3 regions of the Enterobacter sp. UNJFSC 003 genome follow, and region 3 is predicted to be linked to each of the others. Evidence: predicted binding sites of a transcription regulator. Region 3 holds the regulator's gene; each other region holds the start of a gene.

Region 1 (5,026 bases), on a different contig from region 3:
CTGATTAAGGTTCTTATCCTGTATGCAGTGGGGACTGGCGCTATCAAAGGCTTTGCGATTACAACCGGTATCGGTGTCGCAACGTCGATGTTTACCGCTATTGTCGGCACCCGTGCCATCGTGAACCTGCTGTATGGCGGCAAGCGCGTCAAAAAGCTGTCTATCTGAGGAGTGCGTTGTGGCACAGGAATATACTGTTGAACAATTGAACCACGGCCGTAAAGTCTGGGACTTTATGCGCTGGGACTACTGGGCCTTCGGCATTTCAGGTTTTCTGCTGATTGTGTCCATCGTCATTATGGGCGTAAAAGGCTTTAACTGGGGTCTGGATTTCACCGGCGGTACGGTGATTGAAATCACCCTGGAAAAACCGGTCGATATGGACGAGATGCGTCTGTCTCTGCAGAAAGCGGGCTTTGAAGAGCCGCTGCTGCAGAACTTCGGCAGCAGCCGTGACATCATGGTGCGTATGCCGCCGGTACACGATGCCAACGGTAGCCAGGAGCTGGGCAGCAAGGTCTTAAACGTGATTAACGAATCGACCAGCCAGAATGCGACGGTGAAGCGTATCGAGTTCGTCGGTCCAAGCGTGGGTGCTGACCTGGCGCAGACCGGTGCGATGGCGCTGATGGTGGCGCTGATTTCCATCCTGATTTACGTTGGTTTCCGCTTTGAGTGGCGACTGGCGGCAGGTGTGGTTATCGCGCTGGCGCACGACGTGGTGATCACCATGGGCATACTGTCTCTGTTCCACATTGAGATTGACCTGACTATCGTGGCATCCCTGATGTCCGTTATCGGTTACTCACTGAACGACAGTATCGTGGTATCTGACCGTATTCGTGAAAACTTCCGTAAGATCCGTCGCGGCACGCCGTACGAAATCTTTAACGTGTCGTTGACCCAGACGCTGCACCGTACGTTGATCACATCCGGGACCACCTTGATGGTTATCCTGATGCTGTATCTCTTCGGTGGTCCGGTACTGGAAGGCTTCTCGCTGACCATGTTGATTGGTGTGACTATCGGTACTGCGTCTTCTATCTACGTGGCATCTGCACTGGCACTGAAACTCGGCATGAAGCGTGAGCACTTGCTCCAGCAGAAGGTCGAAAAAGAAGGGGCGGATCAGCCGTCCATTCTGCCGTAAGGCGACGTTTAGCGCGTTATCGAAATCCCGGTCTGATGGCCGGGATTTTTTTTGTCTGCTCCTGACAAACACTCCTGACAGTATGCTGTCAGGAGCCCTGTCGTAGACTCCTTCTGAACCGAAAAAACAGGAAGGAGTACCTATGAAAAGTGTAATTAACTGGTTTGAGATCCCCGTCGCTGATATGGATCGCGCCATCAAATTTTATGAGCCGGTGATGCAGCTGGCGCTGCGTCGCGAGAAAATGGACTGTGCGGAACTTGCTGTTTTCCCGCATGAAGACCCGGGAACCGGCGGTGCGCTGGCAAAATTTGACGGTATTACACCTTCGTTGCAGGGCGCTATTATTTACCTGCATACTGACAATCTGGCGGCCACGCTAGACCGCATTGCTTCTGCAGGCGGTGCGTGCGTGTTTGGTCCGCTGGATTTACCTAACGGTATTGGCACGATTGCCCTGTTTACCGACAGCGAAGGTAATCGCGTCGGCCTTCATCAACCCGTTTGAGAGCTAAAATAACATGACCCGACGCGCTGACCGTTTGTTTCAGATTGTGCAGATCCTCCGGGGTAGACGTCTGACAACGGCAGCGCATCTGGCAGAGAGGCTGAACGTTTCCGAGCGTACGGTCTATCGCGATATCCGCGACCTGTCGCTCTCCGGCGTGCCGGTGGAAGGCGAGGCGGGAAGTGGCTACAGGCTGATGTCGGGTTTCGACCTTCCGCCGTTAATGCTGACCCATAAGGAATCCGAAGCGCTGATGGTGGCGATTCGCCTGCTCAAAACCTGGGGAGGGGAATCGCTGTCGCGTGAGCTGGAATCGGCTCAGGAGAAGGTGCTGGCTATTTTGCCAGAGGAGAGTCGTCGAAAGGCGGAGCAGACGCGAATTTATGCGCCCGATATCGCGCTTCAGCCGCATTCACGTAGCGGTTTCGATGTGATTCATCAGGCGATATCTGCACAGCGCGTATTGGCGCTGCATTATCGGGATGAAGCCGGGCAGCTCTCAAAGCGTGAGGTTCAGCCGCTGGGGCTATTCTTCTGGGGGGAACACTGGCTGCTCGCCGCATGGTGTGAACGGCGCAATGACTATCGTTGTTTTCGACTCGACAGGTGTCTCAACATTGTGCTGACGGAGCGGCGGTTTAGCGAGAGTGCAGACAGGTCGCTGGCCGATTTTCTGCGCAAGGTGAAGCAGTAAAAAGCCAGCGGTTAAGCTGGCTTAATGCACATCAGAAGTTGTAACCCACGACCAGGTAACCACCCCAACCGGTAGAACGGACGTTTTCTTTCATCCAGTTCAGGTCGGCATCATCGTTCCACTGACCACCGTTGTGCCAGTAACGTGCCACTACAGAGTAGTGCCAGTGATCGTAGTTCAGCGCCAGGATGTGGCTGGAGGCGATGGAGTCGTTGGTACGCTGCTTAATACCGTTCTCTGCGTAACCGCTCTTATCGCCCAGATCTGAACCCCAGTCGAAGTTGGTGAAGCCGATATAGCTCAGGTTACCGCCCCACAGCTGGGTGATTGGTACAAAGTATTTCACTTTGAAACGGTAGCCATCCCACTCATTTTCGTTCTCGGCACCGTAGTTCTGCCATTGATACTTAGCGTACACGTTCAGAGACAGGCTCATTGGCAGGCCGGTGTCGATGTCCGTACCCAGACCCATGTACCAGGTGCTCTGGCGACCGGATTTGTTGCGGCCCATGTCGTAGATGTAGTTGTTCGCGAAGTACCACTCTTTGAACGGACCAAACGCCAGGCTGGTGCCGGTCAGCTTATCAATGGAGAAGCGTGGTTCGATTTCCATGAACAGTGGTGAACCGTGGTTCCAGATACCTTTAGCCTGGGTGTTACCGCCGAAGAAGACCGGCGCATCCATATAGCCGTAGAAATCAAACCAGTCTTTCTTGGCGAAGGCTTCGTATTCCAGGTAGGTATCGTTACGGATTTGTGGTCCGAAACGGGTGTGGTAGCTGCCAACCACGTTTACGCTCTGGTGCCACCAGTCGGAGAGGTACTGAGGTTTATCGTTTTCCGCTGCGTTAACAGTGAAAGAGGATGACAGTGCCAGCACTGCGCCAGCTGCGAGTAATGTTTTTTTCATAATCATGCCACTGATTGAAATTCCCTTCCGGGAGTGAAAAATGCGCGAATTGCGTTTCTAAATATTTCATGTTTCTGCGAGCCTATTATAGGAATCCTTGCTCACAAAAATACGTGTTGTTTCACATATCTCTCACATACGTAATCGATTGCGTTCACGTTTGCGTACTTTAAACGGCCGGGATTGTAACGGCAATCATTTCTGTTGCCAATCTTTGCGGGATGTAAATGTTAGCGGAGTGACATTGCACTCCGCTAAGGGAGGTTATTGCGCGGCGGGTTGGATGTCGTGGATGCGGATAAAACCTAACTGCTCAGGCGAAAGGCCGCTCAGTTGAAGCGGGATATCAACATCGCTCGGAGCCAGCGTGCTGGCGGGGGCGGTGAAGAGCTGATTTTTCACGTTCACTTCCTGGTAGCTTTCCGTGGTGCCCTGAATCTGCCCCCATTCTACGGTGCCGCTAAAGGCGGGCAGCGGATCGTTGGATTCACCCTGTATGCGCAATGTTGCGCGCGTACCATCCGCGTTGGCCGCAACGTTAACCAGCGACATTTTTAGCATGCCAACCTGGCTATTGAGTCGCGCAGGGGTATTCGCACCCGGCAGCAGATACACCCCGCTGCTGGATTTCGCGTTCAGCGCGTTTTGCTGGGTAATCTTCACCGTTTCTTTGTTCAGTTTATTCATTGCCGTATTAAGCGTGTTCACGCTTTGTTTCATCTGGCGGACTTCAGTTTGCTGTGCACAGGCGCTAAGGGTAAAGAGGCTCCCCACCAGCAGAATTTTCAGGTAACGTCTTGTCATTGCGTTTAATTCCTTGAAATAACGGATCTTGGTAATGGTAGCCAGCTTCGTCACGGGAGGCATAGATCCTTTGTCTCAAAAAGCTCTTCCTTTGTTGTCAGGCCAGATCAGGGTAAAATGAAAATCAGTTAACTGGATAACAGGGATACCGTATGCATTGCCCATTCTGCTCCGCTGTGGATACCAAAGTCATCGACTCTCGCCTGGTGGGCGAAGGGTCTTCCGTACGCCGCCGTCGGCAGTGTCTGGTGTGCAACGAGCGTTTCACGACCTTCGAGGTTGCGGAGCTGGTGATGCCGCGCGTGGTAAAAAGTAACGACGTGCGCGAGCCGTTTAACGAAGAGAAGCTGCGCAGCGGGATGCTGAAAGCGCTGGAAAAACGTCCTGTCAGCGCAGATGACGTTGAAATGGCGTTAAACCACATCAAATCTCATCTTCGTGGCTTAGGCGAGCGTGAGGTGCCGAGCAAAATGATCGGCAACCTGGTGATGGAGCAGTTGAAAAAGCTCGATAAAGTCGCCTATATCCGCTTCGCCTCTGTGTACCGCAGCTTTGAAGATATCAAAGAGTTCGGCGAAGAGATCGCCCGCTTACAGGATTAAGCCCATGCAGGATGAGATTTACATGGCTCGCGCCATGAAGCTGGCGCAGCGAGGGCGTTTCACTACCCATCCCAATCCCAACGTGGGGTGCGTCATTGTTAAAGACGGCGAGGTAGTGGGTGAAGGTTTTCACTACCGCGCGGGCGAACCGCATGCCGAAGTGCACGCGTTACGCATGGCCGGTGAGAAGGCGCGCGGAGCCACAGCCTACGTGACGCTTGAACCCTGCAGCCACCACGGACGCACGCCGCCGTGCTGCGAAGCGCTGATTGCAGCGGGCGTTTCACGCGTTGTCGCCTCTATGCAGGATCCCAATCCGCAGGTTGCCGGGCGGGGCCTGTATCGTCTTCAGCAGGAA
Region 2 (5,026 bases), on a different contig from region 3:
TCCAGCAGCGCCACTGGCGTACGTTCGCCCAGCGCCATCGCTTCGCCGTAATAACTGTCAAGGCTCGCGGTCGTCACGGCGCAGTTAGCTACCGGGATCTGCCACGGGCCAACCATTTGATCGCGTGAAACCATACCGGTGACGGTACGATCGCCGATGGTAACAAGGAACGTTTTCTCCGCCACGGCAGGCAGGTGCAGGACGCGGTTGACCGCTTCTGCAACGGTAATGCCCTGACGATCCAGCGCTTTGCCTGCCGCTTTGCGGGTGGTGACATCGCGGGTCATTTTCGGCGTTTTGCCGAGCAGGACGTCCAGCGGCAAATCAATAGGCTGGTTGTCGAAATGGGTGTCGTTTAGGCTGAGGTGCAGCGCTTCAGTGGCTTCACCGATAACGGCATACGGTGCGCGTTCGCGGCGGCACAGCTCGTCAAACAGCGGCAGCTGATCGGCGGCAACCGCCATCACGTAGCGTTCCTGGGATTCGTTACACCAGATCTCCAGGGGGCTCATGCCCGGCTCATCGCTGAGAATATCGCGCAGATTAAACCGACCGCCGCGACCGCCGTCGCTCACCAGCTCTGGCATCGCGTTAGACAGACCGCCCGCTCCCACGTCGTGAATAAAGAGGATCGGGTTAGCATCGCCCAACTGCCAGCAGCGGTCGATCACTTCCTGGCAACGACGCTCCATCTCCGGGTTGTCACGCTGTACGGAAGCAAAATCAAGATCCGCATCAGACTGGCCGGAGGCCATAGAAGAGGCCGCCCCGCCGCCCAGGCCGATGTTCATCGATGGGCCACCCAGCACGATCAGCTTCGCACCCACGACGATCTCGCCTTTCTGCACGTGATCGGCACGAATATTACCGATCCCACCGGCCAGCATGATCGGTTTATGGTAACCGCGCAGCTCTTCACCGTTGTGGCTGTCCACTTTCTCTTCGTAGGTTCGGAAGTAACCGTTCAGTGCCGGACGACCAAATTCATTGTTGAACGCCGCCCCCCCCAGTGGACCTTCGGTCATGATATCCAGCGCGGTAACAATACGCTCAGGCTTGCCGAAATCTTCTTCCCACGGCTGTTCAAAGCCGGGGATACGCAGGTTGGAAACGGAGAAACCGACCAGACCCGCTTTTGGCTTGGCGCCACGCCCGGTTGCCCCTTCGTCACGGATTTCACCGCCAGAACCGGTCGCCGCCCCCGGCCATGGAGAGATTGCCGTTGGGTGGTTATGGGTTTCTACCTTCATCAGGATATGTGCAGCCTCCTGGTGGAAGTCGTAGCGCCCTGCTTCGCGATCGGCGAAGAAGCGGCCAACCTCAGAGCCTTCCATGACAGCAGCGTTGTCTTTATAGGCAGACAGCACGTGGTCAGGCGTTTGCTCCATGGTGTTTTTAATCATTTTGAACAGCGACTTCGGCTGCTCTTCCCCGTCGATAATCCAGTCGGCGTTGAAAATTTTATGTCGGCAGTGCTCAGAGTTAGCCTGCGCGAACATATAAAGTTCGATATCGTTCGGGTTGCGGTTAAGCTTAACGAACGCATCCTGAAGGTAGTCAATTTCGTCTTCCGCCAGTGCCAGGCCGAGGCGCAGGTTGGCGTCAATTAGTGCCTGACGGCCCTGCCCCAGCAGATCTACGCTTTGTACCGGCGCAGGCTGATGATGGGAGAAGAGTTTCTGCGCGTCGTCCAGAGAGGCAAACACGCTCTCCATCATACGGTCGTGCAGCTCAGCGGCAACAACCTGCCACTGCGCGTCGCTCAGGGTCGAGGCTTCAACGTAATACGCCACGCCGCGTTCAAGACGATTAATCTGGCTCAGGCCACAGTTGTGGGCGATATCGGTGGCTTTAGAAGACCAGGGGGAGATGGTGCCCGGACGAGGCGTCGCAAGGATCAGTTTGCCGGTTGGCGTATGGCTGCTCAGGTTTGGACCATACTTGAGCAAGCGTTCCAGCTGTAAGCGCTCCTCTGCATTCAGAGGGGCATTCAGGTCAGCAAAATGGACATACTCAGCGTAAATATTGCTTACCGGAAGGTCGGCCGCCTGAAAACGTGCCAGCAGTTTGTTAATGCGGAAGGCAGACAGTGCAGGCGAACCACGCAGAATTTCCATCATAAGTCTCTCGTCTTCGAAGCGCCGGGGCGCTTACAGTGTGCGCAAGGGGGGAAAACGGGCGTTATTATAGAGAATCCTGAGCGCCGACGAAACCGTTTGCGTCGAAATAAAATCTGTACAGACGTTTAACAATAGGTGTGACCTGTCTCTCTAATTTGTTGCCAAGTGGCGTAACTTTGCGCAAAATGCCGCTCATTCAATGGCAAACCTTATTCTTAACATGGCTACAGCATACTGAGGCAACCGGCGTCGCAGAGAATTAACTAATTGAAAAAATTAAAGATTAATTATCTGCTCATCGGCATTGTTACGTTGCTGCTGGCAGTGGCCCTCTGGCCTTCTATCCCTTGGTTCGGCAAAGCCGAAAACCGTATCGCCGCCATTCAGGAGCGGGGGGAATTACGCGTCAGTACCCTCACCTCTCCCCTGATTTACGGCGACATCAACGGTAAAACCATTGGCCTGGATTATGAACTCGCCCAGCAGTTTGCCGACTACCTTGGCGTGAAGCTCAAAATCACCGTGCGTCAGAACATCAGCCAGCTGTTTGATGACCTGGATAATAACGAAGCCGATATCCTCGCCGCCGGGCTGGTGTACAACAGCGAGCGTAGCAAGAACTATCAGCCCGGCCCGACCTACTATTCTGTTTCGCAGCAGCTGGTTTACCGCGTTGGCACTCCGCGTCCGCGAACGCTCGCGGCAATCAACGACCAGCAATTAACCATCGCCCCCGGCCACGTCGTCATTGACGATCTGCGCGAGCTGAAAGAGAAGAAATACCCGGATCTCAGCTGGACCGTTGACCCTAAACTCGGCACGACCGAGCTGCTTGCGCAGGTGAAAGATAAAAAGCTGACCTACACCATTGCCGATTCTGTGGCGATCAGCCTGTTCCAGCGCGTGCATCCTGAAATTGCCGTGGCGCTGGACGTCACGGACGAACAGCCTGTGACCTGGTTTACCCATCGAGATGACGATCAGACCGTGTCTGCAGCGATGCTCGATTTCTTCAACACGATCAATGAAGATGGCACGCTGGCGCGTCTGGAAGAGAAGTATCTCGGTCACGGTGATGACTTTGATTACGTTGATACCCGCAGCTTCCTGCGCGCCGTGGATAGCGTACTGCCTGACCTACAGCCGTTATTTGAGAAGTACTCGCAGGAGATTGACTGGAAGCTGCTGGCGGCGATTTCGTATCAGGAGTCGCACTGGGACACCCAGGCCACCTCACCTACTGGCGTGCGTGGGCTGATGATGTTGACCAAAAATACCGCGCTAAGTCTCGGCGTTAACGACCGAACCGATGCAGAACAAAGCATCAGCGGCGGCGCGCAATATTTGCAGGATATGATGACCAAAGTGCCGGAGACGGTGCCGGAAGAAGAGCGCATCTGGTTTGCACTGGCGGCTTACAATATGGGCTATGCGCATATGCTGGACGCGCGGGCGCTGACGGCAAAAACGAAAGGGAACCCGGACAGCTGGTCTGATGTAAAACAGCGTCTGCCGCTGCTGAGCCAGAAGCCGTGGTACAACAAGCTGACCTACGGCTATGCCCGCGGGCATGAGGCTTATGCTTACGTAGAAAATATTCGTAAGTATCAGATTAGCCTGGTGGGTTATCTGCTGGAGAAAGAAAAACAGGCGGCGGAGGCGCAGCAACTGGCACAGAGCTATCCGGTTGTTGCCCCAGAAGAGGTCAATCGTCCGACAACTTCAATTCTGCCTTTTGTTGCTTTTTCTGCTGACGGCGCATTCGAAAGAAATCGCTTAATAGCCCCGAACACTCTGATGCAAGTACCCCACCGATAGTTTTCACCTGGTGGTTCATCCCTGGGTGTCCAAGCACGTCCATCAGCGAACCGGCCGCACCGGTTTTTTCATCCGGCGCCCCAAAGACGAGGGTACCAATACGGCTGTGCACCATCGCACCGGAACACATTACGCACGGTTCCAGGGTGACATACAGCGTGGTGTCGAGCAGGCGATAATTTTGCAGCACCAGTCCTCCCTGACGCAGCGCCATGATTTCGGCGTGAGCAGTAGGGTCGTGGCGGCCAATCGGGCGATTCCACCCTTCCCCAATCACCTGATTATTATGAACAAGAACCGCGCCTACAGGCACTTCACCCTCTTCCCAGGCGCGTTGAGCCAGCGCCAGCGCATAGCGCATCCAGTATTCGTGATCGTGTTCAGGATTACACAACGGTTGATACTCCAGTCTAAAAGCGGGCGGCATTATACACAGCCCCTCTAGATAAGACTATTCGAGTTGCTGTAGTTTGCCTTCGGGCGTAACGCGCCAGCGGTGCTGGCAAAAATAGAGCAGCGGGTTATCCTGTTTGCTGTCGCTGTAGCCGCTGTAAAGGTGTAGCGGTGTACCGATGCGTTTTTCCAACTGCACCACCTTTTCATGCCCCAAACAGCGCATAGCCAGCACCCATCCGCCGTAGCCGCGCGTAACTTGCGTGGCGATAAGATTGACTCTTGGCAGCCATGGCGTATCAAAATAGACCTGCTCTACCAGCGGCTGAGGCGAGCCGGTGATAAGCCAGATATCGGCATCATTGGCGTCGAGGTAGCTGGTGAGGCGTTCCTGAACCACGGGAAAGGCAGCAACATGATCGCGAAACCAGTGAGCAAAATCCTGCTGGAGCTGTTTAAGCCGTGATTCACTATGACCAAAAGTACATCCCCACAGCAGCAGGCTCATCGGCCATCGCGCTGCCCGGCCTTTTACCAGCAGCGCGATGCCTATCACGGGTAAGAGAGGCAACACGAGCAGCGCATTCAGAGGCTGACGCCGCAGCAGGTAGCGCATAAAAGTGCCGAACATATCCTGCTGATGCAGCGTACCGTCCAGGTCGAAAAAGACAACGCGACGCTCGTGATTTGCCAAA
Region 3 (5,026 bases):
TCGTAATGCTCTTTGCCGACAATCCACGCCCGCTTTTTGTTTTGCAGATTGAACAATCGGGCAGACGCAACACGCAGCGTGTCTTTCAGGTTTCGAGGAAGCTGGTTTTCAAGACCGGCGCGTAACACGCTGGTGAAAAAGATATCCAGCCGTTCGCACTCCCACCAGCCGTCCATATAACTCTCGCCCAATCCTAACGATCCCTCGCGCAACACGCGTTTAAAAAAGTCGGGATGCTTGACCTGCGGATCGGAGGGGGAAGGCCCATTAATCGTGATGCCTGCACGACCTAACAGTTCACTGACGATCCGGGACCAGTTATCGTCCGGAACGCTGACTTCTTCTATACACGATGAACTCATAGCTTCTCCATCACCTTGCTGTGATCAGAACCTTCAAACAGCGTAGACGCTTTTTATGGTTTGTGAGAAATCTCACGGTAATTCCCCGCGAGGCTAGTATCCGACGTAGAACAGAGGAAGGGAGATAACCCTTGCCGAAATGCCTTCCATGGAAAAACGGGAGCACTCCGGCTCCCGTTAACACTTAATATTTATCGTATTTAATCGAACCAAATTTAGTATAGGCCTCAAAATTTGGTGATTCAATAGAAAATTCTTAGCAACCTAATCACTGAAACGTAACATAATTTCCAGCGCGATTATGCATGCGACGTTTCTGCCCGAGCTCCCTCTTTTTGCTCCCGATGCGCGGAAGACTGCATACGGTAGCCAATGGCGGCCAACGCGACGGTAAACAGCATTACGCTGGTGGTGGTCAGCAGTGGGGTGGCGATCAGGGCTGAGACCACCAGGCTTGCCAGGAAGCACAAACCCAGCTGCAGCGTGTTCTGCAGCGCGGCTGCACGGCCAGTTGCCTGCGGGAATGGGCGTAATGCCTGCGCCACGACGATAGGGTAAATGGCACCGTTGGCAATAGCCATCACGCAGAACGGAATCAAAATCTCAACCAGGCCTGCGCCCGGAACGAAGCCCACAGCCCAGGTGCCGATCACGCTCAACGCGTACAGCGCCAGCAGCCACGGCAGCATCTGCTGACCTTCCCATTTCTGCAACGCAGCACGACAGCCATAGCCACCGACCAGGAAGGCGATGGTCTGCGGGACGTAGCTCAGGCCAATGGCTGCAGGGCTGTAGCCCATATCATGCAGAATGAACGGCGAGCCGGTCAGCCATGCGAAGAAGCTTGCAGAGCAGGCCGCATAAATCAGGACGTTACCGCGATACGCCTTCGCCCGCAGCAAAGAGGTAAAGGTGATCGGCTTCGCTTCCGGCAGCGGCTCCTTTTTAGGCGCAGGCTTGAGGGTAAACGCGGGCAGCATCAGCACCAGGGTAACGGCAAACAGCGTGGCGAAGATGGCCTGCCAGTCGAAATGCGCCAGCAGCCAGCTTCCCAGCAGGGGGGCGAGGGCGGGCGAAAGCCCCACCAACGGCATAATGGTGGCGAAAATGCGGTTAGTGCGTGAAGCAGGATAGTAATCCGTCACCAGCGCCTGCCAGGTCACCGCTGCGGCACATACGCCAACGGCCTGCACGAAGCGCAGCACCAGCAGCCAGGCTGCATCGCGTACCCACAGCATCCCCAGACAGCCCACGGCAAAAATAGCCAGACCCAGCAACAAGACCGGCTTACGACCAAAGCGATCGGAAAGCGGGCCCCAGAGCAACTGCGCGAAGGCAAAGCCGGCAAGGAATACGCTCAGGCTGGCGCTGATGGCGGCAGCCGGGGTCTGTAAATCTTCCTGCATCGCGGCAAAGGCCGGCAGGTACATATCGGTGGCCAAAAAGCCCAGCACGCTCAAACCGGCGAGCCAGACTAAAAATCCTTTATGAGGTTGCATTATTTCTTCTCCTTGAGGAGGCAGGTGTACGTTGGCGCAGAGTGTAGGGAGTGCAAAGCGGCTTGTGAAACGCTAATATTTGGCGGGTGCATTCAAAAATTTTGCAGGCAGAAAATGTGGTCAGATTATTCTCTTGAAGTTGTGGATGCCGTCGCGCGTAACGGCAGCTTTAGCGGTGCAGCGCAGGAGCTACACCGCGTGCCCTCGGCGATAAGCTATACGGTACGCCAGCTGGAAGAGTGGCTGGCGGTTCCCCTGTTTGAACGGCGTCATCGCGACGTTGAGTTAACGCCTGCCGGGGCGTGGTTTTTGAAAGAAGGGCGATCTGTTATCAAAAAAATGCAGATCACCCGAGAACAGTGTCAGCAGATTGCTAACGGCTGGCGAGGGCATCTTTCCATCGCGGTAGATAACATCGTCAAACCGGAACGAACGCGGCAGATGATTGTTGATTTTTATCGTCATTTCTCGGATGTGGAGCTGCGGGTGTCCCAGGAGGTGTTCAACGGCGTCTGGGACGCGCTGGCGGACGGCAGGGTGGAGATGGCGATTGGGGCAACCCAGGCGATCCCCGTCGGGGGGCGCTATGCGTTCCGCGATATGGGCATGCTTAACTGGAAATGCGTGGTGGCGCGTGAGCATCCGCTGGCGACAATGGAAGGGCCGCTGAGCGATGACGCGCTGCGCAACTGGCCGTCGCTGGTGTTGGAAGATACCTCGCGCTCGTTGCCCAAGCGTATTACCTGGCTGCTGGATAACCAGCGCCGGGTTGTGGCCCCGGACTGGGAATCATCCGCGACCTGCCTCAGCGCCGGGCTGTGCGTTGCAATGGTGCCTGGCCATTTTGCGCGCCCGCGCATTGACACGGGTGAATGGGCTGCGCTGACGCTGGAGAACCCCTTCCCGGATGCCGCCTGTTGCCTGACATGGCAGCAAAGCGATGTATCACCTGCAATGGCCTGGCTTCTGGATTACCTGGGAGACAGTGATACGCTTAACCGGGAGTGGTTACGGGAGCCAGCGTAGCGGGCTCCGTATGAGATTAACGACGGTAGTCGCGGAACGGACCATCCGCAACGGAACGGCGTTCAATAAGGCGAGGATGAACTTCAATTGACTGGGATTCTTCTCGCTTGTTGACGATCCTGTCCATCAGCATATTGAAGGCTGTTTCGCCCAGTGAATCTTTTGGCTGGTGAATGGTGGTCAGCGCAGGGGTAAAGAAGCGCGCGTTACGCACGTTGTCATACCCGATGACGGAAATATCCTGCGGTACGCGCAGCCCCAGCTCATCTGCCGCACAGAGTGCACCCATCGCCATGATGTCACCACCACAGAAGACGGCGGTCGGACGGTGCGGCTGGGAGACAATCTGCTGCATCGCGCGATAGCCTGATTCGGGTTCAAAGTCACCCTGAACAATCCAGTTTTCCGGCACCGCGATCATCGCTTCTTCCATCGCTTTCATAAACCCGGCCAGGCGGCCCGCACCGGTGTTGCGCTCCAGCGGCCCCGGTATCACACCAATTTCGCGGTGACCGCGTTCCACCAAATAACGTCCCGCCATATAACCGCCTTCGAAGGCGTTATCAATCACGGAATCGGTGAAGTCGGCACGCGCTTCACCCCAGTCCATAACGACCATCGGTATGTGGCGATACTCTTCAAGCATGGAAAGCACCGACTCCGGGTACTCGGAGCACATCACCAGCAGACCATCCACGCGCTTCTGCGCCATCATTGACAGATAGGCTCGCTGTTTTTCAATGTTGTTCCACGCGTTGCCCAGGATAAGGGTATAGCCTTTCTGGAAGCAGTTTTTTTCTACCGCTTCAATGATCTCGGCAAAATAGGCCGCTTCACTGCTGGTGGCCAGCAAACCAATGGATTTGGTGTGATTAACTTTAAGACTGCGCGCAACCGCACTCGGCGAGTAGTGCAGTTCCTTGATCGCTGCCCAGACGGCATTGCGCGTCTCTTCCGCAACGAAACGGGTTTTGTTAATAACATGTGATACGGTTGTAGTGGAAACGTTTGCGCGTTTTGCCACATCTTTAATTGTTGCCATTAAATGTCACTCCAGACCATATCCTAAGCTCCTGAAAAACATGAAGGTAAACGTTTGCCTTCTCTCACCCTTATTACGCAATCTGGAATTGCGACACGCCGGGAAAACGACTCAGGACGTCAGGAGGGGGTCAATGGCCGGTACGCTAATAAATTTAGCGTGGAATTTTGTCCTATCTTGGTGAAAAGGGGAAGAGCAAAAGTGGATATCCGTTTAAATCCAGGAAGATTTTTGACGTAAACTGTGTAAAAATGAGCAGACTCACTTTTTGTGGGGGGATTAAAAGGAGAAAAATTGATGAATACCGATCTGAAGTTTTCGCTGACGACGACCGTGATTGTGCTGGCGCTGATTGTTGCCGCAGGTTTGACGGCAGTACTGCACTGATTTACGCGGAGGGAGCGTTCTCTCCCTCCTGCTTATCCCGATTGTTACCCCTCTGGCAAAAATCTTTTGCCAATTTGTTAACTTCTCATTTTTTGTGATTGATGTCATGCTTTCCGCTTCTTTGTTCTGTGTTACGACATAACACGGCATCCGGAGTTGACGCATGAAAATCAATTTTCCCCTGCTGGCCCTGGCGATCGGCGCTTTTGGGATTGGCACCACTGAATTTTCCCCGATGGGGTTATTGCCCGTTATCGCCCAAGGCGTAGAGGTTTCTATCCCTGCGGCCGGTATGTTGATCAGCGCCTACGCCATTGGCGTGATGGTGGGGGCTCCGCTGATGACGCTGTTGCTTTCGCATCGGGCGCGACGCAACGCGCTGATTTTCCTGATGGCCATCTTTACGCTGGGCAATGTGCTCTCCGCCATTGCGCCGGATTACACCACGCTGATGCTGTCCCGTATTCTGACCAGCCTGAACCACGGCGCCTTCTTTGGGCTGGGCTCTGTCGTTGCCGCAAGCGTGGTGCCCAAACATAAGCAGGCCAGCGCAGTGGCGACCATGTTTATGGGGCTGACGATTGCCAATATTGGCGGCGTACCTGCTGCAACCTGGATGGGGGAAGCGATCGGATGGCGGATGTCCTTCCTCGCCACTGCCGGGCTGGGTGTGGTGGCGATGATCGCCCTGTTCTTCTCGTTACCGAAAG

Evidence for each region. Region 3 encodes PurR, which represses purine synthesis genes. Its sites were predicted from a motif close to CANGCAAACGTTTGCNTG; they were not measured.
Region 1: a site for PurR is predicted at 3,400-3,417, ahead of V5P19_RS11700 (nucleoside-specific channel-forming protein Tsx). Genes of this name have one in related genera too.
Region 2: a site for PurR is predicted at 2,206-2,223, ahead of purL (phosphoribosylformylglycinamidine synthase). Genes of this name have one in related genera too.

Annotation. Positions count from the first base shown of each region.
Region 1 covers NZ_JBAKHK010000003.1:314,936-319,961, reverse strand. Annotated here, with positions in the region: gene secD (protein translocase subunit SecD) at 1-168, shown strand, start outside; gene secF (protein translocase subunit SecF) at 179-1,150, shown strand; gene V5P19_RS11710 (VOC family protein) at 1,293-1,658, shown strand; gene V5P19_RS11705 (YafY family protein) at 1,672-2,352, shown strand; gene V5P19_RS11700 (nucleoside-specific channel-forming protein Tsx) at 2,384-3,262, opposite strand; gene V5P19_RS11695 (DUF3251 domain-containing protein) at 3,527-4,066, opposite strand; gene nrdR (transcriptional regulator NrdR) at 4,219-4,668, shown strand; gene ribD (bifunctional diaminohydroxyphosphoribosylaminopyrimidine deaminase/5-amino-6-(5-phosphoribosylamino)uracil reductase RibD) at 4,673-5,026, shown strand, end outside.
Region 2 covers NZ_JBAKHK010000001.1:27,207-32,232, reverse strand. Annotated here, with positions in the region: gene purL (phosphoribosylformylglycinamidine synthase) at 1-2,120, opposite strand, end outside; gene mltF (membrane-bound lytic murein transglycosylase MltF) at 2,388-3,938, shown strand; gene tadA (tRNA adenosine(34) deaminase TadA) at 3,826-4,365, opposite strand; gene yfhb (phosphatidylglycerophosphatase C) at 4,390-5,025, opposite strand.
Region 3 covers NZ_JBAKHK010000002.1:255,943-260,968, reverse strand. Annotated here, with positions in the region: gene cfa (cyclopropane fatty acyl phospholipid synthase) at 1-362, opposite strand, end outside; gene punC (purine nucleoside transporter PunC) at 662-1,861, opposite strand; gene punR (DNA-binding transcriptional activator PunR) at 1,976-2,887, shown strand; gene purR (HTH-type transcriptional repressor PurR) at 2,904-3,929, opposite strand; gene V5P19_RS07280 (YnhF family membrane protein) at 4,227-4,316, shown strand; gene V5P19_RS07275 (MFS transporter) at 4,480-5,026, shown strand, end outside.